3 regions of the Muriventricola aceti genome follow, and region 1 is predicted to be linked to each of the others. Evidence: predicted binding sites of a transcription regulator. Region 1 holds the regulator's gene; each other region holds the start of a gene.
What was found. Region 1 encodes HrcA, which represses chaperone genes, less so after heat shock. Its sites were predicted from a motif close to TGTTAGCACTCNNNNNNNNNGAGTGCTAACA; they were not measured.
Positions count from the first base shown of each region.

Region 2: a site for HrcA is predicted at 6,412-6,442, ahead of OCV64_RS02930 (Hsp20/alpha crystallin family protein). Genes of this name have one in related genera too.
Region 3: a site for HrcA is predicted at 8,082-8,112, ahead of OCV64_RS03430 (Hsp20/alpha crystallin family protein). Genes of this name have one in related genera too.

Region 1 is NZ_JAOQKF010000001.1:368,520-379,355, forward strand. It holds gene OCV64_RS01940 (dipicolinate synthase subunit B) at 57-638, shown strand; gene OCV64_RS01945 (hypothetical protein) at 692-853, opposite strand; gene dnaJ (molecular chaperone DnaJ) at 1,046-2,194, opposite strand; gene dnaK (molecular chaperone DnaK) at 2,377-4,221, opposite strand; gene OCV64_RS01960 (hypothetical protein) at 4,263-4,400, opposite strand; gene grpE (nucleotide exchange factor GrpE) at 4,463-5,074, opposite strand; gene hrcA (heat-inducible transcriptional repressor HrcA) at 5,096-6,163, opposite strand; gene OCV64_RS01975 (hypothetical protein) at 6,480-6,635, shown strand; gene OCV64_RS01980 (MBL fold metallo-hydrolase) at 6,671-7,513, opposite strand; gene OCV64_RS01985 (MATE family efflux transporter) at 7,527-8,915, opposite strand; gene OCV64_RS01990 (cysteine desulfurase family protein) at 8,945-10,084, opposite strand; gene OCV64_RS01995 (thiamine diphosphokinase) at 10,367-10,836, shown strand, end outside.
Region 2 is NZ_JAOQKF010000002.1:170,328-181,163, forward strand. It holds gene OCV64_RS02905 (UvrD-helicase domain-containing protein) at 1-2,304, shown strand, start outside; gene OCV64_RS02910 (hypothetical protein) at 2,557-3,384, shown strand; gene OCV64_RS02915 (linear amide C-N hydrolase) at 3,496-4,497, shown strand; gene OCV64_RS02920 (DUF3793 family protein) at 4,542-5,108, opposite strand; gene OCV64_RS02925 (flavodoxin) at 5,234-5,665, opposite strand; gene OCV64_RS02930 (Hsp20/alpha crystallin family protein) at 6,563-7,009, shown strand; gene OCV64_RS02935 (hypothetical protein) at 7,294-7,470, opposite strand; gene OCV64_RS16125 (hypothetical protein) at 7,781-7,879, shown strand; partial or broken gene OCV64_RS16130 (sporulation initiation factor Spo0A C-terminal domain-containing protein) at 7,949-8,188, opposite strand; gene OCV64_RS02945 (hypothetical protein) at 8,175-8,441, opposite strand; gene OCV64_RS02950 (heavy metal translocating P-type ATPase) at 9,163-10,836, opposite strand, start outside.
Region 3 is NZ_JAOQKF010000002.1:275,348-286,183, forward strand. It holds gene OCV64_RS03410 (M56 family metallopeptidase) at 1-2,298, shown strand, start outside; gene OCV64_RS03415 (acyl-CoA dehydratase activase-related protein) at 2,552-5,485, shown strand; gene OCV64_RS03420 (2-hydroxyacyl-CoA dehydratase) at 5,607-6,938, shown strand; gene OCV64_RS03425 (2-hydroxyacid dehydrogenase) at 7,002-7,991, opposite strand; gene OCV64_RS03430 (Hsp20/alpha crystallin family protein) at 8,235-8,666, shown strand; partial or broken gene clpB (ATP-dependent chaperone ClpB) at 8,853-10,836, shown strand, end outside.

The DNA.
Region 1 (10,836 bases):
ACGTACCCCGGCGCGAATCGCCTCACATTCAGTCTGATTTGGAAAGGAAGATTGATTTGATCGATAAAACCGTCGGATTCGCTGTGTGCGGGTCCTTCTGCACCCATCACAAGGCCATGGAGGCCTTAGAGCAGGTGAAAGCCCGCTTCACCCATGTGGTGCCTATTGTATCCGAGTGCACTGCCGACACGGATACCCGCTTCGGCAAAGCTCACGACCTGATGCGGGAAATGGAGCGCATCTGTGACCACCGGGTCATCTCCACTGTCAAGGCGGCAGAGCCTATTGGCCCCCAGAAGCTGCTGGACCTGCTTATTATCTGCCCCTGTACCGGAAACACCCTGGGCAAGCTGGCCAACGGAGTGACAGACACCAGTGTCACTATGGCTGCCAAAGCTCACTTACGCAACAGCCGCCCCCTGGTCATCGCCCCCTCTACCAATGACGGACTGGCCGCCTCGGCCGTGAGCATCGGGGCCCTGCTGCCTAGAAAATACATCTATTTCGTTCCCTTTGGCCAAGACGACCCAGAGAGAAAGCCTACTTCTTTAGTATCTGATTTCTCTTTGGTGGCAGACGCGGCCCAGGCCGCCCTGGAGGGAAAACAGCTTCAACCCCTGCTCATCCCACATCATTGATCAAAAAAGATCCCGGACCACACCCTTACGGGTGAGGTCCGGGATTCGCTCTCTTAAAGGGAGCTCCCGTGCCAATATGACCGGAAATAATGGAGCAGGTCAGAGCCAAATTGGAACAGAATGATCAGCACCATCACGGTCACAGGCAAAAATAAGAGGAACATCACGATCTCGTCCATCAGCTGATATAGAGAGGCCCAAAAAAAGCTCCACATATTTCGCTCCTTTCCCGATTTGATCCTTCCCTACGTGCTCCTCCTCAACTTTTTCTCTATACAAAGTATACTATATCTCACGAGATTTATCAATATAATTTTCGTTTTTTTACAAATAAAATATCTTGATGTAATCCACCCTCTTCTTTATAAAAGGAGACCGTCTGTGATTTACACAGGCGGTCTCCTTTTTCATTTTTTCTTTTTTCGCTTTTCAAAAAAACTCTTGACTACACCTTCCGGTACCTCTTCGCCCATGCTCTCACCAAAGGCCTCTAGAGCAGCGCGCTGATCGGCGCTCAGGCTGGTCGGTACTTGGACTTTGATGGTCACATACTGATCGCCCCGGCCTCGACCTCGAAGCTCTGGGATTCCTTTCCCCCGCAGGCGGAAGGTGGTACCGGGTTGTGTTCCGGCCGGCAGGCTCCACTTGACCTTTCCGTCGATGGTGGGAATCTCCAGCTCCCCTCCCATCGCCGCCCGGTAGAAGGAAACGGGCTGCTCGTAGAGGACTGTGGTCCCATCCCGGCGGAACTGCGTATGGGGCTTTATACGGATGCCCACAATCAGGTCACCGGCCGGGCCTCCGTTTTTACCGGCATTGCCCTGGCCCCGCAGAGAAACCGCCTGTCCGTCGTCGATCCCGGCAGGAATGGTAACGGTGATGCGTTTTTTCTTCCGCACACTGCCGGCGCCGCCACATACCTTACAGGGGGAGTGGATCAGCTTGCCCGTCCCCCGGCACTTGGAACATTGGGCGGTGGTGGAGAAGGCGAAGCCGCCCGCCCCCCGCTGAATCCGAACCACGCCGGTCCCCCGGCAGTCAGGGCAGGTCTCGGCGGTGGTGCCCGGCTCACAGCCGGAGCCATGGCAGGCATCGCACATCTCAGTCCGTGTCAGCTCCAGCTCCTTCTCGCAGCCGAAAGCGGCCTCCTCAAACGTGACAGAGAGATTAGCCCGCAGGCTCTCTCCCTTTTGCGGGGCATTAGCTCTCTGCTGCTGACCACCAAAGCCACTGAAGCCGCCGCCGAAGAAGGAGCCAAAGATATCTCCCAGGTCGATGTCCCCCATATCGAAGCCGCCGAAGCCGCCGCCACCCCCGAAATTGGGGTCTACCCCCGCATGGCCGAACTGGTCATACTTCGCCCGCTTCTCCTTGTCGGACAGGACCTCATACGCCTCGTTGACCTCTTTGAATTTAGCCTCTGCCCCTTTGTCCCCCGGATTCATGTCGGGGTGGTACTGCTTGGCCAGCTTACGGTACGCTTTTTTCAATTCTTCGTCCGAGGCCCCTTTGGACACGCCCAAGACCTCGTAATAATCTCGTTTCTGTTCTGGCATGATATCACCTCTGTTTCAGAGTTCAGAGTGGAACGTGAAGAGCGGAGATAAGGTCTGCGGCGTATATGCCCGGAGTGAATGACCATATCTTCACTCTCCACTCTTTACCCTTCACTCTTTTGAACAGGCACAACGGCGCGCAGGCGGGGCGATGCCCCGCCCGCGCGGACCATAGATTTCTATTACTTCTGATCGTCGTCCACGACCTCATAGTCCGCATCGACCACATCAGGGCCGGCGGCGCTGCCGCCCTGGGCGCCGCCCATATCGGGGCCGGGGCCGGGCTGGCCGGCCTGCGCCTGGCCATACAGCTTTTCGCTAACTGCGTAAAACTCCTTCGTCAGAGCCTCGGTGGCCTCCTTGATGGCCTGGGTGTCATTTCCCTTCAAGACTTCCTTCAGGTGGTTCAGCGCGCTCTCCACCTTGCCCTTATCTCCAGCGGGGATCTTATCGCCCATCTCCTCCAGGGTCTTTTCTGTCTGATAAACCATCTGGTCCCCGTTATTACGGATGTCCACCTCTTCCTTCCGCTTGGCGTCTTCGGCGGCGAACTGTTCAGCCTCCTTGACTGCCTTATCAATGTCGTCCTTCGACATATTGGTGGAGGAGGTAATGGTAATATGCTGCTCCTTGCCGGTGCCCATATCCTTGGCGGACACGTTCACGATGCCGTTGGCATCGATATCAAAGGTGACCTCGATCTGAGGCACACCCCGGCGTGCGGGAGCGATGCCGTCCAGGTGGAAGCGGCCCAAGGTCTTGTTGTACTGGGCCATCTCACGCTCGCCCTGGAGAACGTGGACTTCTACGGAGGTCTGGTTATCAGCGGCGGTAGTGAAGGTCTGGCTCTTCTTCACGGGGATGGTGGTGTTACGCTCGATGAGCTTGGTCATCACGCCACCCATGGTCTCAATGCCCAGGGACAGGGGGGTGACGTCCAGCAGCAGCAGGTCCTTCACGTCGCCGGTAAACACACCGCCCTGGAGAGCGGCGCCCAAGGCCACGCACTCGTCGGGGTTAATGCCCTTGAAGCCCTCCTTGCCAGTCAGCTTCTTTACCATCTCCTGAACCGCGGGAATACGGCTGGAGCCGCCCACCATCAGGACCTTAGACAAATCGCTTCCGCTCAGTCCGGCATCAGACAGAGCCTGCTTCACAGGGCCGCTGGTGGCTTCCACCAGGTGGGCGGTCAGTTGGTCGAACTTGGCCCGAGTCAGGGTCAGGTCCAAGTGCTTGGGGCCGGTGGCATCAGCGGTGATATAGGGCAGGTTGATGCTGGTAGAAGTGACACCGGACAGCTCGATCTTGGCCTTCTCAGCAGCCTCCTTCAAGCGCTGCATGGCCACCTTGTCGCCGGTCAGGTCCACACCCTCAGTTTTCTTAAACTCCGCGGCCATCCAGTCCATGACGCACTTGTCGAAGTCGTCGCCGCCCAAGCGGTTGTTACCAGCGGTAGCCAGCACCTCGATGACGCCGTCGTCGATATCCAGGATGGATACGTCGAAGGTGCCACCGCCCAGGTCATACACCATGACCTTCTGGGCGGTCTCCTTGTCTACGCCGTAGGCCAGAGCAGCGGCGGTGGGCTCGTTGATAATCCGCTTCACGTCCAGGCCGGCGATCTTACCAGCATCCTTAGTGGCCTGGCGCTGGGCATCGGTGAAGTAGGCGGGGACTGTGATGACGGCCTCGGTGACTGTTGTGCCCAGATAGGCCTCGGCATCCGCCTTCAGCTTCTGCAGGATCATGGCGCTGATCTCCTGGGGGGTATACTTCTTGCCATCGATGTTCACCTTGTAGTCGGAGCCCATCTCACGCTTGATGGAGATGACGGTCCGGTCGGGGTTCGTGATGGCCTGGCGCTTGGCCACCTGACCCACCATACGCTCGCCGTCCTTGGAAAAAGCCACCACAGAGGGGGTGGTGCGGTTGCCTTCGGCGTTGGGGATGACGACAGCGTCGCCGCCCTCCATGACCGCTACACAGCTGTTGGTCGTACCTAAATCGATACCGATGATCTTAGACATAATTCATTCCTCCTAAATATATGACATTCATGTTTACAAAGTTAAAATAGGAACAGCGGCCCGATGGCGTAGAGTGCGGCGCACCAGGCCAGCAGGCCCCCAGCGAGCAGCAGGGTATAGGATACAGCATCACAGGTTTTCGCTTTACAGCACTGCTTGCAGGGCTGATTTCTTTTCACTGTTTTCCTCCTTTAATCCCATCGGCTTTTGAAAATAAGCCGCGCACCTCGGTTCCGTTCCCCTAATTGGCCACCTGCACCATGGCGAAGCGGATGACCTTCTCGCCGCACTGGAAGCCGGCCTGGAACACGGCGGCCACTACGTTCTCGCCCAAGCTCTCATCCTCCACGTGCATAACGGCGTTATGGAGATTCGGATCAAAGGGCTGGCCCAGGGCGGGAATCTCAGTGATGCCCAGCTTGGAAAGGATCTCCTTCAGCTGGTTCATCGTCATCTCCACCCCTTTTTTGTAGGCTTCGTCGGCGGTGTCCTGCTTCAAGGCCCGCTCCAGGTTATCATAGACGGGAAGAAACGCGGCGGCGGTATCCGCCTTGGCGTCGTTCCAGATGGACTCCTTCTCCTTGGCGGTCCGCTTTCGGTAGTTGTCGTACTCCGCGGCCAGGCGGAGAAAGCGGTCGTCGAGGGGTGCGGTCCCCTCTCCGGAGGGCTCCTCCTTGGGTGCCTCCCCTGATTTCTGGTCCTCCTGAGCGGCCTCGCCGGCCTCCTGGGGCCCCCCTTTCTCCTCCTGTTCCGTGCGAACAGCCTCTTCCTCAGGCTCCACAGCCTCTTCCTTCCGAATATCCTCCTGACACTGCTCAGGCTGGGCCTGCTTCTTTTTATTTTTATCGCTCACGATGCGGCGCTCCTTTCCTGCTTATGGCTCCTGTGTATCTGTTTTCTCTGCCGGGGGTAACTCTCCCTTGCCGAACATGCGGGTCAGGCTGTCGGCAAAATAGGACAGGCGGGCGGTGACCTTGGCGTAGTCCATCCGGGTGGGTCCAACCACTCCGATGACGCCCTTCATATTTTCTCCAATGTCGTAGCTGGCCATGACCACACTGGTGTCCTTCAGCGCGTCACTGACATTTTCCGGCCCGATCAGGATGTTCATGTTCTGGCCGCCGGTCATTGTCACAGGCAGCCGGGCCACATCCTTCTCCTCGGCCAGATAGTTCATCAGAGGTTTAGCCTTGTCCAGGCTTCGGTATTCCGGGTGTTCCAGCAAGTGAGTGATTCCGGTAGTTCGGACCTTTTGGCTGCTCTGTTCCGACAGGATCTCCACCGCGAAGTCCACCACCAGGGCAATCAGCTCAAAGGCGCCTGGAGCGGTGCGGGTCTCCATCTTGTCCAAGGTCTGTTCCATCTCCTCCTGGGTCAGTCCCACGAAGGAACTGTTCAGAACCGCGGAGAGCAGTTGGAGCTGGGTGTCAGAAACCTCCTCAGGGATATGGATGAGTTTATTTTTAACGATGGAGTTGTCCGTCATGACCACGGCGATAAAGGCGTTTTCTTCCACTTTCAGCAGGTCATAGCGTTTGACGGTGATCCGCTCCGCGGGGGCGGCCATGGTAAATACAGGATAGTCGCTGAACTGGGATAGGACCTTTCCCGCCCGGTCGATCACTCGATCCAGCTCCTCCATCTTCAGGTTCAGCGCCTCGTTGATACGCTGAGTCTCCTGCATGGTCAGCTGCTGATGACCCATCAACTCATTGACATACAGCCGGTAGCCCGCGGCGGAGGGTACCCGTCCGGCGGAGGTATGGGGCTGCTCTAAAAGGCCCATATCAGTCAAATCAGCCATCTCGTTCCGGATGGTGGCGCTGGACACATCCAGTCCGGCCCGCTCCGCTACCATTTTCGAGCCCACAGGCTCGGCGGTGGCGATATAGGTTTCAATGATGGCCCGAAGGATCCGTCTTTTTCTATCCGTCAGCTCCATGTTTCCACCCCCCTGTTCCTTTTATCTCGGCATGCGCTTCCGGCCGTTCCGACTCAAGACAGCTCCGCTCCGCGGACCCTTCGTCTTATATCCTTATGCCGGCCTGCTTGCGCTTTGATCATTTTGTTAGCACTCAATACTCCTGAGTGCTAAAGATAATGTACCACCGGGGGGCAGAATTGTCAATAGGCACTTTATGAATTTGTTGTAAACAAATGAATCCCGCCAATTTTTTGCATCTTCTATCTTTTGCTGCTAAGAGCTCCGGCTCTTGACAAATGTTTCTAATGTATTACACTAGATATGAGGTGATTTTATGGGGATCGAAAAAAAGAATTACAGCTTTCGTTTTCATGAGGACATGGTAGAACGCCTCCGCGCCCAGGCCCAGCTGGAGAACCGCTCGCTCTCCAACCTGGTGGAAACGATTCTGCTCCAATATCTCTCCACTTTAGAGGAGAAAACAACATGACCGTCTGTCCATAGACAGGCGGTCATGTTTCTTTTTTATAGGGTAAACACCTGGCCGGTATACAGTCCCTGACAGCCGGGACCGAAGTATTCCGTCAGCCGCTCCAGGGCTGGCTGTCCGGTGCAGTGGCCGGTCAGGATTCGCTCCACCCCCAGGGCCTTCAGCGCGTCAGCCACCGACTGTACATACTCCGGCGAGCAGTTCATGCCAGTCCCCCCCTTGGCATACATATGCAGTCCGCCCACCACGGCGTGCACCCGCTTTCCGGGCAGCTGGTCCAGCACGCCCCGCACGATGTTGACGATGCCCCCATGGCTGCAGGAGTTGAAGACCACCAGTCCCCGCTCCCCCTCCAGCACCAGGGACTGCTCGTGGCTGAAATCGTCCGGGACAAAGTCATCCTCCCCTCGCTTGCAGACCAGGTTAGACGCCTTTCCCATAAAGGCCGGGTCCTTTGGACCGTCGGGCAGCAGCCACCCACCCTCCAGCAGCTCCATAGGTCCCGGTACTGGGACAAGCCGCTCTCTGGCCCCCTCCCAGATATCCCGGTGGACGCCAATAAATTTGGGTCCCTCCTCTGTCATGGAGAAGTAGGGCCCTCCGGCCTGGGGGCGGACATAGACCTTGGCTCTCTGGTTGAGCTGGAAGAACCGGCGCAGGCCGTCGGCGTGGTCATAGTGGCCGTGGGACAGCACCCCCAGGTCCACATCCGCCAGGTCCACCCCAAGCTTCTGGGCGTTGTCGGCAAACCGTCCTGAGGCGCCCCCATCCAGCAGCAGCCTCTTCCCCCGATATTCGATATACAGGGACAGGCCGTGCTCCGGCACCAGACCGCATCCCTCCTGGGCAGTATTTTCCATTAATACGGCAACTTTCATGTCCTGTTCCTCCTTATTCCAGTGCTCCAGAGCGGGTCAAGTCTCGAATCCACTTGCCGCTCCTTAATCTCCACACTCCCCCGACGCACTTACAAAACTGCTCTACCCCCAGGGACAGGTAGACCCAAAAGATCCCCGTCTTCAACACCAGCCCACATATAGCGGCCATAGGTACTGCCACCAGCCAGAGCGGGAGAATGTCAATGAGCGTAGTGGCCCGCACATCTCCCCCTCCCCGGAGGACTCCCACAATATTCACGCTGTTAAAATCCTTCAGCGGCATGATGACCGCCTGGAGAGTAATCATCATAGTGGCCGCAGCCGCCGCTCCCGCCGAGAGCTTAAACAGCGGGAACACATAGGTAGGCGCCAGGAAAACCAGTACCAGCCACAGGGCCAATCCCAGCGCCGCGCCTCCTACGGCGGCCAAGGTGTTCAGGGCGAGTCCCACTCCATATACCCTGTCCTTATGTCCGGCACCGATCTCCCGGCCAATGATAATCGCCGCGGTAGAGGCAAGTCCCATGGAAACTACCTTACATATTTTCTCTACATTTCCTGCTAGCGTATAGGCGGCCAGTATCTCCGTGCTGCCCGCCATATGTCCCATGACTGTGGGATACATAGAGGTACCTAGCCCCCACAGGGTTTCATTCAGCACCACTGGCCCACTGCACATCAGAAATTGACGGGCCAGCCGCTTTCCTGGCCGCAGGACCAGTCTCCACCGCACCCGGAAGATCCGATTCCTAGCCATGTGACAGGCCACGATGACAACCTCTAAAACGCGTGCGATGAGGGTGGCCAGAGCCGCCCCTTGAACTCCCAGTGCGGGCGCTCCCAGATTTCCGAAAATAAATACCCAGTTCAAAAAGGTATTCACTGCCATAGAGGTAGCCAGAATGTACATTCCCAGTTGGGGATGCTCCATACTGCGGAAGGCTGCAATATAAGTCATTGAAAAGGCGTTGAATACATAGGACAGCCCCGCCAGCCGGCCATATTGGGCGGCCAGCTCCACCACCGCCCGGTCGTTGCCAAAGAGGCTGAGAAATTCTACCGGACAGATCAGCAGAATGACCGAGCACAGAGACGATACTGCCATCACCAGCCACAGGGCCATCCCATAGATCCGATTGATAGACTCCATGTCCTGTTTGCCCCAGTATTGGCTCAACAGGACCGTGGAGCCGCTCTGCACTCCAAAAATAAAAAGCTGCACTACAAACAGTGGAATATTGGCTAGGGTAACCGCCGCCATCGGCTCCTCCCCCAGCAGCCCCACCATAAAGGTGTCCGCCATGCTCAGGGTGCTGGTGATCATATCCTGGAGGATGATAGGCGCGGCCAGAGCAGCGACCTCCTTATAAAAATTCGGTCCTCTCCGCATATAGGCAAACATGGAAACGCTCCTTTTTCGTTGTTTCTCATTCAGGACAGGGATGGGAACAGCTTCTCCGATGCCCCTTTCAATCCCTCAATTAAGGCGTCTACGTCCTCCTGCTTGGTATCGTAGGAAAAGCTGATCCGCAGCACCCCGTCCCGTTCCCCCTTGGGCAGTTTCAGGGCGGCAAAGACGTGGCTGGGTTTCCCCTTGTGGCAGGCGGAGCCGGAGGAGATATATACCCCCCGGTCACTCAGGAAGCGGACCACCACCTCGCTCTTATAACCCACCAGGGAGATGGCTAGGATGTGGGGAGCGCCCCCCTGGGCCAGCAGTTTCGCCTTCGGCACTTCCTCCGCCAGCCGCCGAACGGTTTCTTCCTTCAGCCGGGCCATATGGGCCATGTCCTCCTCCAGAGTCTGCCGCCCCAGCCGGGCGGCGGCGGCGAACGCCGCGATCTGAGCTGTGGCCTCAGTACCCGACCGAAGGCCCTCCTCCTGCCCTCCGCCCCAGATCAGGGGAGGCAGCTTCAGCCCCTTTCGAACATAGAGCGCCCCCACCCCTTTAGGGGCGTGGATCTTGTGTCCGCTGACTGTCAGCAGGTCTACACCCAGTTTTTTGGGGGAAAAAGGTATTTTCAAAAATCCCTGCACCGCGTCACAGTGGAGCAGAGCCGGGCAGCCAGTCCTCCGAATGACTTGGGCAACCTCCCCCACAGGCAGGATGGCGCCTAGTTCATTGTTAACCAGCATCATGGAGACCAGCGCCGTGTCCGGCCGCATCGCCTCCTCCACCTGGGCGGCAGTGATGTTACCCTGGCGGTCCGGCTCCAGATATGTCACCTCATAGCCCCGGCGCTCCAATTCCCGGCAGGGCTCCAGCACAGCGGCGTGCTCGATGGCGGTGGTGATAATGTGCTTTCCTCGGCGGCGATTGACCTCCAGGGCAGACTGGATGGCCCAGTTGTCCCCCTCCGTGCCACAGGAGGTAAAAAACAGCTCCTCCGGCAGGCAGCCCAGGGCCTGAGCCACATTTCCCCGCCACTCCTTCATCCGGGCGGCCGCCTTGGTCCCCAGTTCATACCGGGACGAGGGGTTGCCCCAGCCCTGGGTCATCGCCTCTACCGCCGCCTGTACAGCCTCCGGCCGCACCGGCGTGGTGGCCGCATTATCCAAATAATGTATCATCCTGATCCACCCCAGTCTGTATCTGTTCAAAGTATCCTTCATTCTACCGTCTGCCTGGAGGAAAGTCAAGGCGGCGCAGACCGGCTCTGACCAGTGGGCTGCCGGACTTTCTCTCTATATCGGTCCTATCCGCACAACTTCCCTGGATACACTTATTTTTTCTTCTCCAGGAATATACTCTCCACAAGGAGACCTCTTTGTGGTATAATGAGAAAAAATCGCTCAAGAGTTCTCCCGGTCTTCTCCGGGCCTCTTATGCTCTCTGAAAAAGAAGGTTTTATCATGACCAATAACCAACGCATCTGTTATGTGGTGGGGGCCATGTCCCTGTCCCCCTCTCTGCGCCCCTACCCCGCTCCGGGGGACTACGTCATCGCCGCCGACCGTGGCTATGACTCCCTGATGGCCTACGGCGTCACGCCTGACCTTGTGGTGGGCGACTTTGATTCCCTGGGCCGCACCCCCTCCCATCCCAACGTGATCCAGCTCCCAGCGGAGAAGGATGATACTGACATGGTCTACGCTCTTCGTAAGGGTCTGGAGCTGGGCTACCGGCGATTCGTTCTGCTGGGCGGCGTGGGCGGCCGGCTGGAGCACACCCTTGGCAACCTCCAGCTGCTGGACTGGCTGACTACCCAAGGGGCCCACGGATTCCTGGCAGGCGAAAAAACAGCGGCCACCGCCCTCCGGAACAGTTCCCTCACCTTCCCCGCTTCCATGTCTGGCTATCTATCTGTGTTCTGCAACAGCGG
Region 2 (10,836 bases), on a different contig from region 1:
GGCGGCCTGTGCCCAGTCTGCGGCAGAAAGCTGACCATCGGCGTGGAGCACCGGGTGGAGGCCCTGGCCGACCGGCCCGCTGGCTTTCAGCCACAGAGGGCCAAGCCCTTCGAGAGTCTGGCTCCTCTACCAGAGGTTATCGCCGCCTCCACTGGCTCCTCCCCCACGGCAAAGGGGACCATGGAGCGGTACGAGAGCCTGCTCCACGGCCTGGGCCCAGAGTTCTATATCCTGCGCCAAGCCCCTATTCCAGACATCAGCCAGCTGGCCGGCCCCTGTGTGGCCGAGGGCATCCGCCGCCTGCGGCTGGGCGAGGTAGACCGCCGTCCGGGCTTTGACGGGGAGTATGGTGTCATCTCCCTTCTGACTCCCGGTGAGATCCAGCGATTCAGCGGTCAGTTTTCTCTTTTTGCCCCTGAGGAAAAGGGAGACTTCTCCCACAAATCCCAGGTCCTCCCCTCCCCCGCTGCCACCATCAAAGCGGCTGACGTCCCTCCTCGCGGGGAGGAATTGAACCCAGAGCAGCTGGCTGCTGTCACCGCCCCAGAGCCCGTGGTGGCCGTGGTGGCGGGGCCAGGTACAGGAAAGACCAAAACATTGGTCGCCCGTGTCGCCTATCTGGTGGAGGAGCTGGGGGTCCGCCCCCAGGAAATCACCGCTGTCACCTTCACAAACCAGGCCGCCGCCGAGATGCGCCAGCGGTTGGAGCGGCGTCTGGGCGGCAAGCGGGCTGTTTCCCCCATGACCATCGGAACTTTCCACGCCATCTGCCTGAAGCTGCTGGGCCAGGTCCGCCTAATCAGCCGGGGAGAGGGGCTGACAGCGGCCAGTCAGGTTCTCCAGTCTCTGGGCCGGAAAGGTTCCCCCAAGGAGCTGCTCCAAGGGGTGTCACAGGTCAAAAATGGGTTTTCTCTGGGGGAGGCCGGGTTGGATGAAGAGGCCTACCAGGCCTACCGCTCCTATTTGGCGGCGCTGGGCGTTCTGGATTTTGATGACCTGCTGGCGGAGGGACTGAAGGTGGACACCGCCGGGCGTAAAAACTTCCGCTATCTTCTGATCGATGAGTTTCAGGACATCAACGATACCCAGTACGCCCTTGCCCGGCAGTGGTCCCAGGGCAGCCGGAGCCTGTTTGTCATCGGAGACCCCGACCAGTCCATCTACGGATTCCGGGGGGCCAGTGGCCGCTGTTTTCAGCGGCTGGCAGAAGATCTGCCCCACTTACGCCAGATTTGCCTGGTGGAGAATTACCGCTCCACGCCCCAGGTGCTCCAGGCCGCCCTCCCTGTGATCCAAGCCGGGAAGGGCGACTCCAAAACGCTCTCCCCCAACTGCCCGCCCGGTCCTCCTGTGCGGCTTATCACCGCCCCGGACGACTTTGCCGAGGGGGTGTTGATCGCCAAGGAGATTGGACGGATGACCGGAGGGGTGGATATGCTGGAGGCCCAGCGCCTAGGCGCGTCACAGGAGGCCCGCGCCTTCTCCGATATCGCCGTCCTCTGCCGCACCCACCGGCAGCTGGAGCTGATTGAGAGCTGTCTCCGCCATGACGACATCCCCTGCGTCGTCAGCGGGCGGGAGGATTTCTGGGACTCCGACCTTGTCCGGGGAACCCTGGCCTTTTTCCGCTCTGTCCAGGTTCCCTGGGACGGGCCTGCGCTAGAGTCCGCCCTTCGCCTGGTGTTCCAGTGCCCCACTGACCTAGTCCAGAAGGCCCTGGCGGTGTGCCGGCCTCTGTCCTCTCTGGAAGAGCCGGTCCTGCGGGATGCCTTCCGTGGTTACGGCCACCTGGAGGCATGGCTGGATCAGGCCCTCTCCTGGCTCCCGCAGGTTCAAAAAGAAAAGCCTTGGCGGCTGGTGGAGCACTGGATCGAGCAGCGGGGCTCCTCCCCGGAGCTGGTACGGCTGAAAGGGGCGGCTGTGTTCCACCCTACCCTGGACAGCCTGTGGAACGCCCTGATCCTGGGCCAGGAGGGGGACCTGTGCCGGGCATCCGGCAAAGGCTGGCAGTCCGGAGCTGTCCGGCTTATGACACTCCACGCCTCCAAGGGGCTGGAGTTTCCGGCCGTCCTGCTGGCTGGTCTCAAGGCCGGCTCCCTGCCGCTGGAGACCAAGGGCAGGCCAGCCGATTTGGAGGAGGAGCGCCGGCTGTTCTATGTGGGCATGACCCGCGCCAAGGAGGAGCTGATCCTTACCACCGCCGGAGAGCCCTCCCTCTTCCTGGCAAACCTTCCGACAACGGTCCGGCGGGAAAGGCTGACCGCCCGTCCCGCTCCCCCCGCGGAGCAGCTCTCCCTGTTTTAGCGGACAGCAGTCTACGTTTCTTTCTCCATATCCACACAGGAAAAGGCGGCGGCCAAGAAGCTTCTTGGCCGCCGTTGCGTGTGGTTCCTTTGCTCTAGGCTTTCTGAGTTAACAATCCTCCCCTCTCCCAGCAGAAACAATCAGGAGAATTTTTTCGTCCTATTTTCAGCCTATATTTTTTTCGGGAGCGCAACTTCTTCGGACCATTTCCGTCTTGATGGATAGAAACGAAACCGCAAGGAGGAGCTCCCTATGAAAAAACATCGCTATTTTCTTTTCGCAGCCTGCGCCGCACTGGCAGGCTGCGGCCTGTTCCTATGGATGTCATCCGCCGTAAACAGACCCTTTGCTCACCTAAACTCGGCGGATCTCGCCTCTGTCACTGTCCGTCTCTCCCCGCCGGACAAAACGCTTCTTATTACCGAACCCGGCCAGCTGGTGGAATATCTGAAGGATACCGTAATTTACCAGAGGGACGATTCCTACCAGGATTACTGTGGACAGGCCGTCACCTTCTCTCTCACCATGGCTGATGGCAGCCAGACCAGCGTCATGGCCTTCAGTCCCTTCCTTGTAATCGACGGCGTGGGGTACCGGACCAAACACGAGCCATGCGAGGCCCTCAACCGCTATGCAAATAAGCTGCTAAACGACCCAGCTGCTCCCGTGATTTTAGAAGACCCACCCGCACTGGCCGTCGTCAGCGGCGACGCATCCCTCGGCGCTCTGCTGGGCAGCTATCAATGGCAGAGGAAAGCCGACGGGGATAGCTTTGAGAACATCCTCTCAGACAGTCCCCATCCTCTGGACTGTGGGAAGCTGCTGTCTCCCCTGGACACTGGAGAGCAGACCGCTGTTCTGCGCTTTGCGGAAGCTCCGGACGAAATCTTAAACGTGCGCTGCTGGAGCGAGGCGGATCTGGGCAGCCCGGACGCCGTCGGCCAGCCCGTGGTCCTCCGCGGGAATGAGATCGAGCTGCAGCCAGGCGGCTATATCTACGAGGTCCATGCCGCCTGGGCGCCAGAGAGCGGATATGGAGGTACTGCATCCTACTCCTTTTATGTCAAATCTACCTGGTAACGCAGATGCGGGGCACCCTCTCCCACACCTACGATAAACAGGAATTTTTCAGGGAGAAACCGGCATACTATCACCTGTCGCAGAATTTCAACCGCTCTGGGAGAATGGGATATGAACTTTGGATGCAGCAGCTTTTCCTGGAAAACAAAAGATGGCCGCCACCTTTTAGGCCGGACATATGACCAGCTTGGGAATCTGAGGGCCAACCGGGTTATCTGTGTCCCCAAAGGGTCACCCTGTCTGCCTGGGCTTCAGCCAGCCGGGCGGGAGGTCACGGCACACTATGGCTATACGGGCATGGCGGTGCTGGGATATGGGGAACCCATCCTTGTAGACGGCGTCAATGAGGCCGGACTAATGGGCGCGCTGCTCCACTACCCGGAGTACGCCATTTACCCACCAAAGCCCAGGCCGGACCAGATGGCGGTACATCCAGGCCGTCTGCTGGCATATCTCTTTGGCCTCTGTTCTGGGGTGGAGGAAGTCGCCGCTCTCTTACCCACCGTCGCACTGGTAGACGATCTCTCTCTGGGCAGCCCTCTGCCGGCCCACTATATCTTCAGTGATCGAAGCGGTGAGGCTGCTGTCCTGGAGCCCGACACCGGCGGGCTGAAGCTCCACCGCCATACTATTGGAGTATTGACCAACAGCCCTGACTATCTCTGGCACAGGACCAATCTGCGGACCTATGTGGGGACCACCAACCTACCAAAACCGCCTCATTCCATCGCAGGGCATGAGATTCGCGCCTTCGGAGAGCGGCTAGGAGGTGGTTTTGGCCTGCCTGGGGACTATACCTCCCCCTCCCGATTTGTCCGTATGGCGTTTATGAAGGAGTTTGCCGTAGAAGGAATAGACGAATTGGACGGAGTATCCCGGATGTTCCGCGCCTTTTCCCCGGTGAACATTCCAGAGGGACTGTCCAGGACGTCCCCGGATGCCGAGGAGTATCAACAGACCCTCTGTATCTCAGTCATGTGCGCCGAAAGCGGCATCTACTATTTTTCCCCCGCGCAAAACCGACGCATCTCCGCCGTCCGACTACCTCGCGGCACCGGGGCCATTCGACAGTTCCCTCTGGGGGAGCACCAGGATGTGAATTATAGAAATTGAAAACCGCGCCCCCACAAGGTTAATACCTCGCAGGGGCGCTCTTTTTACGCGGCGATTACCATTTTTTCAATTGGAATCCCTCGCTCATACATCCTGACATAGATGTTCACACACTGTCGGTAGCAGGCGAAACACCGTTGGATTGTATTGGGATCGCTGTATGATTTCCAGAATCCACAGCAAGTAAAATTTTGTCCCCGGTTTTCGATGAAGCCTACCACATCCCTGAGGGGATAACCTAGAAATACACCAATCTCATGTGGAAAATCCGATTGGGCCGACAGGCGCTCCGCCAGCTGGTCCAGCATTTGCTCTGTCCCGCTCCCCCTGTACCCCATCCCCACCAGAAAACCGCGGCGATCCGTCGCTCCTAGGGACTGCTCTAGCTGGCTGCCGCGGTACACATACACCAAGGCGGAGCCGGCCTCTCTCCGCTCCAGCAGTATTCGGACAGACAGGCCGAGGACCTCCAGGCGCTGGTCCCAAAACCGCACCTTCTTCCGCACGTTCTCTAAGTCCTCCGCCGTAATACAGAACAGGCTGCCCGGCTTCAGGCCCGCCAGAGTAGGGGCGCACTGTCTAACTAGCATTTCTTCAAATGTCCGATCCATGGGGCGTCTCCTTTCACAGGCAACTCGATAGTAGTTTTCCCCCGAACGGGTCAGATATCCGCTCGGAGGAATCTGTAAGGGAAAGCGGGGAGGGATCTAAATAAGCAGAACAGCGGGGTCCAGTCCTACCAGGCAGCCAGCTTTCTGCCCAGCTCCCGGCACTTCTCCTGGGCACTTGCATCAGGAGTCTCGTTGGCAATCAATCCATTTTCGTCGTAGAGATTGGCGCCATGCTCGTCACACCGCTTGCACCAATCCCGCATCCACTGTCCATCACCCCAACCATAAGATCCAAACAGGGCAATTCTCTTACCGTTCAGGAAGCTTTCTATCCCAGAGAACATGGGATCAAATTCCATCTCCTCCAACACCTCAGCCCCCATAGCGGGACAGCCAAAGGCCACTACGTTGAACTCAGAGAGACGGGCGGTGGAAAAATCGGCCGGCCCCATCAGCGTCACCTCAGCTCCGGCCTCTTTTGCCCCTTCCGCAATACAGTTGGCCATGACCTCTGTGTTCCCGGTGCCGCTCCAATAGACGATTGCTAATTTGTTCATACTTATGCTCGCTCCTTTACTTGAGGCATTCAGACAATGGTTTGTTCTCAATAGTTAGATATAACTAACCTTCGTTTAAAAAATAAGACCTGTCCGTTTCGAGGTTAGTATATACTAACTACTCGCAAAGAATAACATAGTACATCTGATCTGTCAATCCCCTTTTCTGAAAAATTTACTTCTCCACAGAACTGTTGACGACACGCTGAAAAATGACCATATTAGCCATGCATCCTTCTCCGCTCATAGAGCGTTTCTGTTTTGAGCAGAAGTTAGTTCTTTCTAATTTGTTGCTAAATCTCTTACGCATTTTTTGAAATACAAACAAATAGGAGAGGATTTTATGGTAAAAATCATACTGGGAATCGAAGTATGGCCCGCTCTATGTATGAGGCCCATATTAATGAGGCCAACTGTAAGGCCTGCCCCATCAAAAACCATCGGAAAGGCCTGACAGATGTCATCGTCGAGGAGACCCTGAATGATGATACCCTTTGGAATGCTGTGGCGCATGCTGGGTACCGCCTGCTGTCTATGCAGAGCAAGCCATATCAAAAAAGGGGGTGTTTTCGCAAAAGTCGCCAGCCACTGTCTTCCAACTTTTTCCGAGTCTGCTCTAGGCCCTTGCCCAGCAATTCCCAATTTAAATATTTTTCTCCGGCCATATGCGGAAGCAGATCTGTCCATCCCCCTCCGGTCCCTCCATTCTCGAATATTATATGAACGAATTGTATTTCTTTTATGAATTTTAGCACTCACCCCTTGACAGTGCTAAAGTCGGGATTATAATGGGCTTGAACCTTGAGAGAGGGGGCACATGATCCCCTCCCAAAAAGTTCCTCCAGCTCTCTCCAAGGGCCGAGCAAAGTATTCGTTATTTGAATGGAGGAATGAATTATGTCTAACAACAAGTATTTGGCCGAGCGTCTGTTTGATGACTTTTGGGGGGATGGATTTCCCACCGCTCCGATGTGGACTGGTCACGACCCTCTGTATGGCAAGCACGTTAAGAATCTGATGAAGACCGACGTACGGGAAACAGAGAATTCCTATGAGTTGGACATCGATCTGCCTGGCTTCCAGAAAGAGGAAATGACTGTGGAACTTCGAGACGGCTATCTGTCCATCCGTGCCGCAAAGGGACTTGACAAGGAGGAAAAGGACAAAAAAGGCACTTATATTCGTCAGGAGCGTTATACCGGCGCATGCAGCCGCAGCTTCTACGTTGGTGATGTGGAGCCTGAGGAGGTGTCCGCTAAGTATGAAGACGGTATCCTGAAGCTGACGTTGCCCAAGAAGGAAACAAAGGAGCTCCCCCAGCACAACCGGATTGCGATTCAGTGATTCGCGCGCTTCTTAAACTTCCATTTTTCTCTTGTACCTCTCAATACAATATCTAAAAACCCTCTGCCCATTTGAAAATGGGCAGAGGGTTTTTAGATTATGAAAAAGAACACAAGGCTTTCCTCTGGCAGAATCCGCTTTTCGTCCTTTTTTCCAAAAAGGACATATGAAATGGACAATCAAACCTTAATCTGGAATGTTAAGATATATGACGGCACAGGGGGCCAGCCGATTGCCGGATGCCCCCCTCCGTTTCCGGCCACTCTCTGCCTGCCCGTTCCGCACTATTCAAAGATGGCCCGGGACAACTGCAACGGCTGTTCGCAGCGGTTGTCGATATCCATTCCATTATCAGAGAAAACTCTGCCCTGGAAATCCGGTGCGATCTCCGTGGGAACCTTGTCCAGTTGCGCCGCAGTCCCGTTATTCCGGAACAGGTTGTATGGATTGGGAAAACTCACTTCGCCACCGCCATCGCTTTCATAATTTGTAACAGGCCGGAAGATCTATTTCTTCACTGCCGATTCTCTGGCGAACCTTTTTGGAGAGAAACAGTAAAGGAACGCTCAATGCGTTCCTCAGTACGTTAAGAAAAACTGGTCTGTATGCCATTGGCGAGATTGGGCTTTGTCCCTCCGCGCAGGGATGCCGCCGGGCTGCTTTCCCAGGTGGTCTCTGACTGCTGCGAGAGGATGAGCCTCCTCATCACTTCACCTTGAGTTCATCCAGTGGAACACAGTCTTTGGGGACAACCGGCTCATCGTCTCGCTCATTGGCCGACTCATCCACTACTCCCATATCATGATCTTCTCTGGAGAGAGCTACCGCTTCATCCAGTCTACGAGCCGTCAGACGAGTGGCGCGTGGTAAGAGCAGACTGTAGGATAAGATCGCCAGTAACTGCGCATTGCAAGGCTTGTGTTCCAATATTCTGCCTGCTAATTGTTCCAGATGGGACCGGCCTTCCTCCCATATGACGTTGCCTGCTGTGCGGATGTTTCTTTCTACAGCTTTCCAATTTGTCCGATACCTCTTTGCTACATCCGGATATACCCATTTTGTTACCAGCATCAGACGGTCCGGATGTTCCGCGCACAACTGTACTGCATAGGCAGTATAGAAGAAGCCTGTATAGTTGGCGGTGACACCAAGACGGTATAGCAGTTCATAGATCTCCATGACCTTCCTCCTCTGCAATGTCTTCCTCTGGTGGGTACGGAACTTTTTTAATCACTTCCGGGCAGTCTTTCTCTATCCCGTCTACAATTTTATCAATGGTATCTGCGGTTGGATTACCTTGTTCCGTGCGATACAGATAAAGATTGGACAGTGATATGTCAAAATCTAATGCTATTTCAGTATAAGTTTTTCCTGTGATTTCCTGATATGCTTGCAGGAGTTCAGAAATATAGCGTCTGACTCTTTTCGCCACAAAAATCTCTCCTCTCGATAATTATGGCAGAAATAGACGCTATGTGACAACTTATATATCGGAATTTTTATCCTCCGGCCATCTTCTTGAAAACGTGGAATTACTACTGAAGTACAAGAAGGGGATCTTCTCTGACCTGATGTTCCCATCCCGGAGCAAGCCGGAGCAGCCCATCGATCCGGGCTATGCGCGAAAGAGGCTCCAGATCATCCTGGAGAGCGCTGGGTGCAAGGGGGCAGATTCTTCCCTGTCTGTGGTAAAATTGTGGTCAAACGAAAAATCACCGCCAAATTGGCGGTGATTTTTCTTAAAAATGGTGGACCTGATCGGATTCGAACCGACGACCCCTACAATGCGAATGTAGTGCGCTCGCGGAGTGGCAAGTTTTCTGCCAACGGACTGCGGCATGTGGGGCGCTTATATAATGTAAGAATGGACTATATTTCTTAGCAAAAATCAGAACTGTGAATGATGCTTAAAAAGTGTTGCATATAAGCAGCAGAGCAGAAAGAACGACGGTAGATCGATACGGTCTGATAAAATCCGCTCCCTTCATTTATACGGTTGGTTATAGCTAACTGCATCCCATAAGCAATGCGCAGCGGCGATTGGACTTACCATGCATCACGCACTGCGCATCGTGGGCTTATTATAGCACATGGAGTTAGCCATGTGCTACCGCGCAAAATGCACAAGCCGCAAAGTAGAAAGAATGTGTTTTTTAGCCATTCTGCGAATTGCTGCCTTGAGCAGTCTGCTTATCGGCGGTCAGCCGGCTCATGCTCCGCAGGCTGACGCCCAGAGTGGAGAGGTTGTGCAGCGTGGCCGAGGTAGCGGGCGGCAGAACTCCGGCCACACCCAGGGCGATCAGGGCGCCGTTGAAGCCGATGACAAAGCGGTAGTTGGAGTGGATGCGCACCATCAGCGCCATGGCGATACGGCGCAGCTCCACCAGCTCCCAGAGGCTGTCGGCGGCGATGGTGATGTCCGCGATCTCCCGGGCGATGGCGGCCCCGTCGCTGATGGCGATGCCCGCGTCCGCCTCGGACAGGGCCGGCGAGTCGTTGATGCCGTCGCCCACCATCAAAACGGTGTGCCCCTCCCGGCGGAGCCGGGCCACATACTCCGCTTTGTCCGCCGGAAGGACTCCGGCGCGGAAGTCGTCCACTCCCACCTGGGCGGCAATGGCCGCGGCAGTGCGGCAGCTGTCTCCGGTAAGCATGACGGTGCTGGTGATCCCCAGAGCGCGAAGCGAAGCGAGGACTTCTCTTGCTTCCTCCCGCAGCGGGTCGGAGATGCAGATCACAGCGGCCAGCTGCCCGCCCGCAGCCAGATACAGGTGGGAATACTCCGGCGGAAGCGCGTCAAAGCGCTCCTGTTCGCCCTCTGGAATGACGCAGCCCTCATCCTCAAACACGAAGTGTGCGCTTCCGATCAGGACCCGCTCCCCATTGACGGTGCTGGCGATGCCGTGGGCCACCAGATACTCCACCTTGGAGTGATACTCCTCATGGCGCAGGCCCCGGCGCCTGGCCTCCTCCACCACGGCGTTGGCCATTGAGTGGGGGAAGTGCTCCTCCAGGCAGGCCGCCAGCCGCAGCATTTCCGTTTCCTCTTTACCGCCGAAGGGCACCACCTGAGTCACCTGTGGACAGGCGTGGGTCAAAGTGCCGGTCTTATCAAACACGATGGTATCGGCAGCGGCTGCCGCCTCCAGGAACTTGCCGCCCTTGACGGTGATATGGGCGCGCCCCGCCTCCCGCATGGCGGAGAGGACGGCCAGGGGCATCGCCAGCTTCAGGGCGCAGGAGAAGTCCACCATCAGCACCGACAGAGCCCGTGTCACATTCCGGGTGAGGACGAAGCTCAGCAGGCTCCCGGCGAAGGTATAGGGCACCAGCTTGTCCGCCAGATTGGCGGCCCTGCTCTCAGCCTCCGACTTCATCTGCTCCGACTGCTCGATCATGTGGACGATCTGGTCATAGCGACTCTGGCCGGAGGCCTGTTTGACCTCCAGCACACATTCGCCCTCCTCCACCACGGTGCCGGCATAGACGGCGCCGCCGGGTCGCTTGGGCACAGGAATGGACTCGCCGGTGAGGGACGCCTGATTGACGGTGACCTCCCCCTCCAGCACCAGACCGTCCACGGGGATGATGCCGCCGGCGCGGACCACTACGGCGTCCCCCGGCTGGACCTGGGACACAGGGACCAGCACTTCGCCCTGGGCTGTGCGCAGCCAGACCCGATCCACATTCAGGGACATACACCGGGCCAGATCGGCTACGGATTTCTTTCGTGTCCACTCCTCCAGCAGTTCGCCGATTTCCAAAAGGAACATGACCATTCCGGCGGTTCCGAAGTCCCTTCGACAGGCGGAAATGGAAATGGAGAG
Region 3 (10,836 bases), on a different contig from region 1:
GTGGGGGACCTGGCCCCGGCCTCTCTGCGTACCCTGACTCTCACTGACCAGCAGGGCGCGGAGGTCCGATATCTGCTGGCCGCCCCCGCCGACCGGGGGAACTCCGGCGACTTCTATGTGCTTACTGACGGTGAACTCAGCGGGACGGAGGTTTCCGGACGCCGGGTGGCCGCCCTGATGCACCAGCAGGCGGCAGTCCAGCTCTACGACCTGATGAACCGCCAGGGGGCACAGAGCGGCGCCATTCCTCTTACCGCCGAGGAGCTGGCCTATTTCAACGACGGCTCCTTCTTTGACAACGGGACCGGCAGCGGCGGAAATGCCTACATCAATTTCTCCATTCGCAACCAGTTCCTGACTTCCTGGTATGACCATCCGGCGGACATCGACCTGTACCAGCTGTTCTATCTGGGGACCGGCAATCCCAGCTCCATCAGCGAGGAGGAGCGGCGGCTGGTCATCGACCGGGGTTACGGCGGGGCGGACCCGGACTGCGGCTGCACCAAAATCACCCGGCAGGAGATGGACGCCGTCCTGCTGGAACACACCGGCCTGACTTTGGAGGAGACCAATCTGGTGGGGCTGGGCGATTTCACCTACCTGCCGGAGTATGACGCCTACTACCACTTCCATGGGGACACCAATTATACAGTCCCAAGCTTTGAGAGCGGTTCCCGCCATGACAGCATTCTCTATCTCAACTATGGGGACCACGGGGCCTGCCAGTTGGTCCTTCGGGCGGTGGACGGCGGATATCAGTTTATCGCCAACCGCTCTACCCAGGTTGGAAACGTACCCAGCTCCTATACCCGGCTGGAGAAGCCGGAGCACATCGCCGCCCTGGTGGAGCTGCTAGTCCAGGATCAGGCGTTTCTCACCGAAAACGCCCAGTATTTAGGGATCACCCCGGAGGCGCTGGCCGACGCCCTCCAGGGGAAGGGGGAGGAAGGCGTCTCCCCCGACCTGCTGGTCATCGGCACCTACAACGGCTGGGTCCCGGACCAATGGGGGCGGGGCTACGGCTATCGGTTGACGGTCTGGGGAGGCGGCAGTGTGATGTTTATGGACCTAACCTTCCCGGCGGCGCTGAATGAGCAGGTGCTGGCCTTCCACCAGCAGGACTCTTTGGAGTTGATTCAAAAGGACCTGACCCAGCGTCTGTCCGCTCTCACCCCACAGGACATCCAGTCCGTCAGCGGAGGCCGCTATGACCTCCCGGTCTCGTCCGACCAGCTGGCCGGGATGCTCAACCGAATGGTAGGCCGGTATCTGGGGCCGGACGGATCCGACAGCTTTTCCTCCCACCGGCTGTGGACGCTGGACATCCTGCTGCCCGAGGACGTCACCCTGTATCTCTCCGCCGGTCTGGTCGAGGACCAGGTGGACATCGACGGGCTGCTCTTTGAAAGCCCGGAGCTGTACCAGCTCATCCGTCAGCGGTGGACTCCTCCCGCCGGCAGCATCATCCGGGAGGACCTGTCCCCGGTGGCGGAGGCGGTGGACCGGCTCCTGGCGGATGAGCTGGCCAAGTGGAACCAGGACTTTACCGACAGCGGCCTGTCCGCCCCCTACACTGGGGTAGAACTGACCCAATTCCGCCTGCTGTCCTCTTACCCCGACCTGCTGAAAGAGGGGACCGTGAAGCTGTACGCCTTCGACTACGGCTTGACCACCGGGAATTTGGAGGAAGCGGGCTGGGCTGGAGGGAATTACGCCGACGGCGACGGTCTGTTTCATCCTTACGGCCATGTGCCCCATCTGCTGACGGTGGAGGGGATCGGTCATATGGAGCGCAGTCAGATCATCCTATGGGAGTTCCCCCTAGTGGTAGGCAGCCAAGGCTATGAGGAACTGGTCACTCAGGACTATGTTCGTGACGTGGTGGTAAGCAACCTCCGGGACCTGCTGGACCCGGTGGTCCCCGCCTCGGTGACCGACCCCCAGAAGGCGGCCGAGGCCTATGGACGGGCTCTGGCCCAATACTATTCCTCCTTTGGGTCCAGCCACCCATCGGCCGTAACCTACGCCGCCCTGTATGAGGCCCGGGTCTATCAGCAGGCGGCCAGCGGACTGTGCGCCGCCATCACTCTGGCCGTGGATCCGGTGGAAGCGAACAACATATATTGGCAGTCGGGCGCCGGCCTTGATCCAGGACCAGATGGACATTGGCTGTACACCCTGGAATACTGCCTGGAACGGCAGGAGGACGGCACCTGGAGGTGTACAGACTCGGGTACCGGCGGGGTCAGGCTGGAGCGCGGAGATCCCCAGGTAATTAAGCCAGAACCGGAAAGATGACTTCCCGCTTCATCCACAAATAACTTTTGCAGAGTCCCGCCGGAGGATATCCGGCGGGACTCTTTTACATTCTTGACAAATTTTTATCTTAAATATGTCTAAAATCACGAAAAACAGGATGTTAAGTTCCTGTCTTTCCTCCTCTCTGTCCTGTTAAGAAATCGTTAATTCCGTTGTTTTTGCTCCCCAAAATCGCTATCATAATACTGAAGAAATAGAAAGATATCCAGTCTATTGTAGGTGTTTCAAAATCATGAGTCTGCGCGTAGGAATCGATATCGGCTCCACCACCGTCAAGGTAGTGGTGCTGGATGAACAAAATAAACTGCTGTTCCGCTCCTATGAGCGGCACTTCTCCAAGACCCGTGAGCGGGCACTGGAAACATTGAACTCCATCTCCGATATGCTGTCCGGCCAGCGTGTCAAGGTCACCATCACCGGCTCTGCCGGACTGGGCGTAGCCAACGCTGCGGGCATCGACTTCGTACAGGAGGTATATGCCACTGCCGCCGCGGTGAATACATACATCCCCGACACGGACGCGGTCATCGAACTGGGCGGGGAGGACGCCAAGATCATTTTCTTCGGCGGCTCCCTGGAGGAGCGGATGAACGGCTCTTGCGCCGGCGGCACCGGCGCCTTCATCGATCAGATGGCCACCCTGATGAACGTCACGGTGAACGAGCTAGATACTCTGTCCCTAAAGCATGAGAAGATCTACCCCATCGCCTCCCGCTGCGGTGTATTTGCCAAGAGCGATATCCAGCCCATCCTGAATCAGGGCGGGCGGAAGGAGGACGTGGCCGCTTCCATTTTCCAGGCAGTGGTGGACCAGACGGTGGCCGGCCTGACCCAGGGCCGGGAGCTGAAGGGCAAGATCGTGTTTCTGGGTGGGCCTCTCCACTTCCTCATGGGCCTGCGCCAGCGTTTTGTGGAGACTTTGGCCCTAGACGGTGAGCACGCCATCTTTCCCGAGGACGGCGACTGTTTCGCGGCCATGGGCGCGGCTCTGTGCGCTACCGACTATCAGCCTGTCTCCTTTGAGGAGGTGCTGAAAAAGCTGGCCGACAGCGCCGAGGCCACCACCCTGGTGGACACCATGCCTCCCCTGTTCTCCAGTCAGGAGGAGTACGACCAATTCAGTGCCCGGCACAACGCCAGCCGCCCCCCAGAGGTGGATATCCATACCTACTCCGGTCCGGCTTGGCTGGGCATCGACGCTGGCTCCACCACCACCAAGCTGGCCCTCATCACCGCCGACGGCGGCCTGCTGTATACCTATTACCACTCCAATCTGGGTAACCCCGTGGCCATAGTGCTGGAACAGCTGCGGACCATCTACGCCATGTGCGGTGACCGTATCGTGATCCGCGGCGCCGCCGTCACCGGCTATGGCGAGGACCTGATCAAAAACGCCTTCTCCTGCGACCTCGGTCTGGTGGAGACTATGGCCCACTACAAGGCCGCCGCCCACTTTGAGCCCTCCGTGGATTTCATCATCGACATCGGCGGTCAGGATATGAAGTGCTTTAAGATCCGCAACGGCGCCGTGGACTCCATCATGCTCAACGAGGCCTGCTCCTCCGGCTGTGGCTCCTTCATTGAGACCTTTGCCAAGGCTCTGGGCTACAACATAGCGGATTTCTCCAAGCTGGGACTCTTCTCCCAACATCCGGTAAATCTGGGCTCCCGGTGCACTGTGTTCATGAACTCCAGCGTCAAGCAGGCCCAGAAGGACGGGGCCAGCGTGGAAGATATCTCCGCCGGTCTGTCCACCTCCATCGTGAAAAACGCCATATATAAGGTTATCCGGGCCGCCTCCGCCGACGATCTGGGACAACACATTGTGGTCCAGGGAGGCACCTTCCTCAATGACGCGGTGCTCCGGGCCTTTGAGCAGGAGCTTGGCCGGAATGTGACCCGTCCTGTGATTTCGGGCATCATGGGCGCCTTCGGCGCCGCTTTGGCTGCCCGTGACCTGCACCTGGACAAGAGCCAGCTGCTGGGGCGAGAGGCTCTGGACCGTTTTTCCCACACCGCCAGACCCGCTACCTGCGGCCTGTGCACCAATCACTGCTCCCTCACCGTCAACTCCTTTGACGGGGGGCGGCGCTTCGTCTCCGGCAACCGGTGCTCCCGTCCTCTGGGGGAGGAGCCCAGCCATCTGCCCGACCTGATGCGCTACAAATACGACCACCTCCGCTCCCTCCATGGAACGGGGCAGGGAGATGGCTCCAGAGGGAGAATCGGTATTCCCTTCGGACTGAATATGTATGAGAACCTCCCCTTCTGGTTCGAGTTGTTCACACGACTCAATTTCCGGGTGGTCCTCTCCCCCCAGTCCAGCCGCAAGCTCTATCTCAAGGGCCAACGCACAATCCCCTCTGACACCGTGTGTTACCCCGCCAAGCTGCTCCACGGCCATGTGGAGGCGCTGGTGGAGGAGGGCGTGGACGCCATCTTCTACCCCTGTATGCCCTATAACTTTGACGAGGGTGTCAGCGACAACAACTACAACTGCCCGGTGGTAGCTTACTACCCCGAACTGCTGGCCGCCAACGTACCCGACCTGAAAAAGACCCGGTTCCTCTACCCCTACTTTGGCCTTCACCGCCCCAAGGATTTCGAGCGCAAAGCCAGCGAGTGGTTTTTCAACGAGTTTCAAATCCCTAAGCGGGAGACTGTGGCCGCCGTCAAAGCCGCCTATGCGGCCTACGATGCCTATAAGGAGGATCTAAGGGCCCGCGGCCGGGAGTATATCGCCCAGGCGCGGGCAGAGGGACGCCCCATCCTTGTGGTGGCTGGCCGCCCCTACCATATGGACCCGGAGATCAACCACGGTATCAACGATCTTATCACCTCCTACGGCTTTGTTCTGGTCACCGAGGATGCGGTGGCCTATCTGGAGGATAAGGCTCCCCGCCATGTTCTCAACCAGTGGACCTATCACGCCAGGATGTATAACGCCGCCCGGTATGTGTGCACCCAGCCGGATATGGAGCTCATCCAGCTGGTATCCTTTGGCTGCGGCATCGACGCTATCACCGGCGACGAGATGCGCTCCATCCTGGAGGACGGCGGCAAGCTGTACACCCAGTTGAAGATCGACGACATCAGCAACCTGGGCGCCGTCAAGATCCGCATTCGGAGCCTGATGGCCGCCATTGAAGCCAGAAAACAGAGTTGAGTATTTCTAGGTGTAAAGCTTGGAGATATTGTGTTCGTTGAAGGCGAACAGGTTTTGAATCACCCGGCGGAGCCGGACACTGAATCTCCGCTCTCCACTCTTTTCAGAAAGGGACTTTTTTATGGCAAAATTAGTTTATGACGAAACTGGCCGTCTGCTGTTCACCAAGGAGATGAAGGAGGAGTATACCCTCCTGATGCCCCAGATGCTCCCCGTCCACTTCGGCATGATGCAGAAGCTGCTGGAGTGTGAGGGCTACAAGGTGGATATGCTCACCACCAACCACCGGGGCATTGTGGATGAAGGCCTGAAATATGTCCATAACGACACCTGCTATCCCGCTCTGCTGGTCATCGGCCAGCTCATCGACGCGGTGAAGCACGGCGGCTATGACCCCCACAAGGTGGGCCTGCTCATCACCCAGACTGGCGGCGGCTGCCGGGCCAGCAACTATATCCACCTGCTGCGCAAGGCTCTGGAGAAAGCGGACATGGGCTATATTCCTGTGGTTTCCGTCAATCTGTCCGGCCTGGAGAAGAACCCCGGCTTTTCCTTGACCCTCCCCTTCATTCGCAAGGCGGTCTTTGCCATGATGTATGGAGACATCATCGTCAACGTGGCCAATCAGGTCCGCCCTTATGAAGTAGAGCAGGGAAAGGCCGACGCCATGATCGCCCACTGGTCTCAGAAGCTGGTAGACGGCTTCCAGAGTGGGAAGGGCATGAGCCGAGGGCAGATGCGGGCTCTCTTTGACCAGATCTGCGCCGACTTCGCCTCCATCCCTGTCCAGGGCGAGCCCAAGATTCGTGTGGGCGTGGTTGGGGAAATCTATGTGAAGTTCGCCCCCCTGGGCAACAACAATTTGGAGCAGTTCCTGCTCTCCGAAGGCGTGGAGCCCGTAGTCCCCGGCCTGACCGATTTCATTATTTTCAAGATTTACAACCGGGTGGCCGATGTGGATCTGTACGGCGGGAAGTGGATCAAGAAGGCCGCCTGCCGGGCCTTCATGTCCTATATCGAGGGCTGTCAGAAGGATATGATCGCCGCTCTGAAGAAGTCCGGCCGCTTCCGTGCCCCCGGCACCTTCCAGGAGCTCCACTCCCTGGTCCATGGCTATCTGGGCGACGGCAACAAGATGGGCGAGGGCTGGCTCCTCACCGCCGAGATGTTGGAGCTCATCCACTCCGGCACCAATAATATCGTGTGTACCCAGCCCTTTGGCTGCCTGCCCAACCACATCGTGGGCAAGGGTATGATCCGCAAGCTGAAGGACGAGTACCCCTACTCCAACGTGGTGGCCATCGACTACGACCCAGGCGCCACCAAGATCAACCAGGAGAACCGCATCAAGCTGATGCTGGCCAACGCCAAGGGCCTGACTCATCAGGAGTCCCCCGCGCCCAGAGCGCCCCAGCCTGAAGTGGCTCCCAAGCTGGCTCATGCCCACAGTTAAGCTTTCCCTCTCAACAAAAAAGGACCCGGTACAGTGGTGTACCGGGTCCTCTTTTCTTTTTTCTCACAGCCCATTGACGATAAAATTGGGCCGCTTCCCCTCCAGCACCAGCTGGGCCGAGGTCCACATATTGGTGTGGGCCCGGTGGAAGGAGCCGCCGGTATTGCCGCCCAGATGGGGCGAGTAGATGGCCCGATCCGCGACCTCTGGAGGGAGGTCCACCAGGGGGTGGTCAGCGGGAGTGGGCTCCGGTTCAAAGACATCCATAGCGATGGCACCCAGTCGGCCGTCGATGAGGGCCTGCCGGACGGCCAGGCTGTCCACCAACAGGCCACGAGAGGTGTTCACTAAAATGGCTCCCGGCTTGAACTTGTCTAGCAGAGCCTTGTCCACCATATGAGTGGTCTCCGGGGTGACTGCACAATGGAGAGATACAATGTCGCACCGGGACACCAGCTCCTCCAGTGGGAGATATTCCACGTTCAGCTCTTCCTCTACCTGGGGTGGACGGCGGTGGGCGGTGTAGTAGTACATCTTGCAGCCGAAGGGAACCAGCAGCCTGGCTGTGGCGGTACCGATGTCCCCCAGCCCTACCAAGCCCACAGTGGATAGACCCAACTCCGGAGAGTTGGAGGCCATGACCGCCTCCTTCATCTCGCGTTGACGGCCTGCCCGAAGGGCGTTGTGGCCAGTAATACCGTGACGTAGAGCCATGAGCATGAGCATCACCGTATGCTCCGCCACTGAAGCGGCGTTGCAGCCTTTATTGTTGCACACAAAAATGTTCCTGGCCCTGGCCGCCTCCAGATCAATCCGGTTGTAGGCCACCCCCTCCGATTGGATCAGCTTCAGACCGGGCATCAGGTCCATCAGTTCTCCCGTCACGTCCACGATGGGGTCGGTGAACAGGATCTGGGCATCAGCGTTTTCCCGCGCCGCCTGTTGTGGGGACTGGTCCAGAGAACAGTAGGCCGTTTCAAAGGGCAGCTGTGCAACAAACTCCGGCATATAGGCCTCATAGCGTGCCTTCGGCCCTAAAATCAATACTTTCATGATTCATCCTCCCGGTCATTGATAAATTTTTTCCTCTGGGAAAGAATATAAATATTGTAGCACACTTTTTTGGTTGGTACAACACTCCAATATTAGCACTTAAATAACAAGAGTGCTAATATTTACAATTTATACACAAAGTGTGCAAGAACTGTTCACATTTGGACGATATACTAGGACCAAAGTTAAGTGAGGCAGGAAGGGCCGCTGAGATCGGACCCCCACCTCAGAAAGGAGTTTCTTATGATGTACAGTATGATCCCCTTTGGCCGCTATCACGGCGGTCTAGACACGATTTTTGATGACCTGGAGCGCAGCTTCTTCCCTCCCGCAAACCGCCAGCCCACCGCCTTTCGGACCGATATCCGGGATGAGGGTGACCACTTCCTTTTGGAAGCTGAACTGCCTGGCTTCCAAAAGGAGGATATCCATTTGGAGCTGAAGGAAGGCATCCTGACCATCTCTGCCCAGCACGAGGAAAAGCAGGAGAAGCGGGACGACCAGGGCCAATACCTGTGTCGGGAGCGCCGGGTCGGCTCTTTTGTCCGCTCCTTTGATGCCTCTGGCATTCAGGAGGACGCTATCCGAGCCTCCTATGAGAACGGAGTGTTGACGTTGATTCTGCCTAAGATGGCTGAGATACAGCCTCAAAGCAGAAGGATCGCCATTCAGTGACCAGAAGGAAGGGCAGGCTTCAGAGCCTGCCCTTTTTTGGGGGTGCCGGTGTATACGCCAGCCAGCGAGCGTCAAATTTTTTCTTGCAAAATATCTCAGGTTGGTGTATTTTTGTTTTAGCAAACAATTCAGTCAAGTGCTAATTTATGACAATCTTGAAACCAAAGTTAAAGGAGGTTTCTTTTCATGAATATGGATCGATTTACTCAAAAATCCCTGGCCGCCATCCAGGGGGCCAGGGACATCTCCCAGGAATACGGCAATCAGCAGATCGAGCAGCCCCACCTGTTGCTGGCCCTGGTCAGTGACAACGAGGGGTTCATTCCCCAGCTGCTCGCCGCTATGGGCATGACTGTTCCCAGCTTTGAGGCGGCAGTGAAGGGGGAGGTCCAGAAACTGCCTAAAGTGTCCGGGTCCGGCCGGGAAGCGGACAAGGTCTATGTGTCCCAGGATGTGGACAGGGCCCTCCGCGGCGCGGAGCAAGAGGCCCAGGCCATGAAGGACGAGTACATCTCAGTGGAACACATCTTCCTCGGTCTGCTGGCACAGCCTGACAGTGCCTTAAAGGAGTTATTCCGCACCTACCATGTGGACAGGGAGAAGGTGATGCAGGCTCTGGCCAGCGTCCGCGGCAACCAACGGGTGACCTCGGACAACCCGGAGGATACCTATAACGCCCTGAAGAAATACGGCACCGACTTGGTGGAGCGGGCCCGCCAGAACAAGCTGGACCCGGTCATCGGCCGGGACGATGAAATCCGGAATGTCATCCGCATCCTTTCCCGTAAGAGCAAGAACAACCCTGTGCTCATTGGCGAGCCCGGCGTGGGCAAGACCGCCATCGCTGAAGGTCTGGCTCAACGGATTGTCAAGGGAGATGTGCCCGGTTCCCTGAAGGACAAGACGATCTTCTCCCTGGACATGGGCTCCCTTGTGGCCGGGGCCAAGTACCGGGGGGAGTTCGAGGAGCGGCTGAAGGCCGTCCTCAACGAGGTCAAAAAGTCCGAGGGCCGCATCATCCTTTTCATTGATGAGCTGCACACTATTGTGGGCGCTGGCAAGACTGAGGGCAGTATGGATGCAGGCAACCTGCTCAAACCCATGCTGGCCCGTGGCGAGCTCCACTGCATCGGCGCCACCACTCTCAACGAGTACCGGCAGTATATCGAGAAAGACGCCGCCCTGGAACGTCGGTTCCAGCCCGTGATGGTCAACGAACCCACAGTAGAGGACGCTATCGCCATTCTCCGGGGACTCAAGGAGCGGTACGAGGTGTACCACGGCGTCAAGATCACGGACGGGGCTATCATTGCCGCCGCGACCCTGTCCAACCGCTATATCACCGACCGCTTCCTGCCGGACAAGGCCATCGACCTGGTGGACGAAGCCTGTGCCATGATCCGCACCGAGATGGACTCCATGCCCACTGAACTGGACGTCATCCAGCGGAAGATCATCCAGCACGAGATTGAGGAGGCCGCCCTGAAGAAGGAGACCGACAAGCTGTCCCAGGAGCATCTGGCTGAGATTCAGAGGGAACTGTCCGATATGCGGGAAGAGTTCAAGGCCAAGAAAGCCCAGTGGGACAACGAGAAGGGGGCCATCGGCAAGGTACAGAAGCTGCGGGAGGAGCTGGAGGCGGCCAACGCCGCCCTGGAGAAAGCCCAGCGGGAGTACGACCTGGAGAAAGCCGCCGAGCTGCAATATGGCCGCATTCCGGAGCTGAAGAAAGCCCTGGAGGCGGAGGAGAGCATCGCCAACGAGGGCAAGGCCCGCTCTCTCCTGCGGGACAAGGTCACCGAGGAGGAAATCGCCCGCATCATTGAACGCTGGACCGGCATCCCGGTGGCCCGGCTGATGGAGGGGGAGCGGGACAAGCTGCTCCACCTGGAGGATATCCTCCACCAGCGGGTGGTAGGACAGGACGAGGCAGTAAGGTTGGTATCCGAGGCTATCCTGCGCAGCCGGGCCGGGATCGCCGACCCCAGCAAGCCCATCGGCTCCTTCCTGTTCCTGGGCCCTACCGGCGTAGGTAAGACCGAGCTGGCCAAAACTCTGGCCGAAGCCCTGTTTGACAGCGAAAAGAACCTGGTGCGCATCGACATGAGCGAATATATGGAGAAATTCTCCGTGTCCCGGCTCATCGGCGCCCCTCCGGGATATGTGGGCT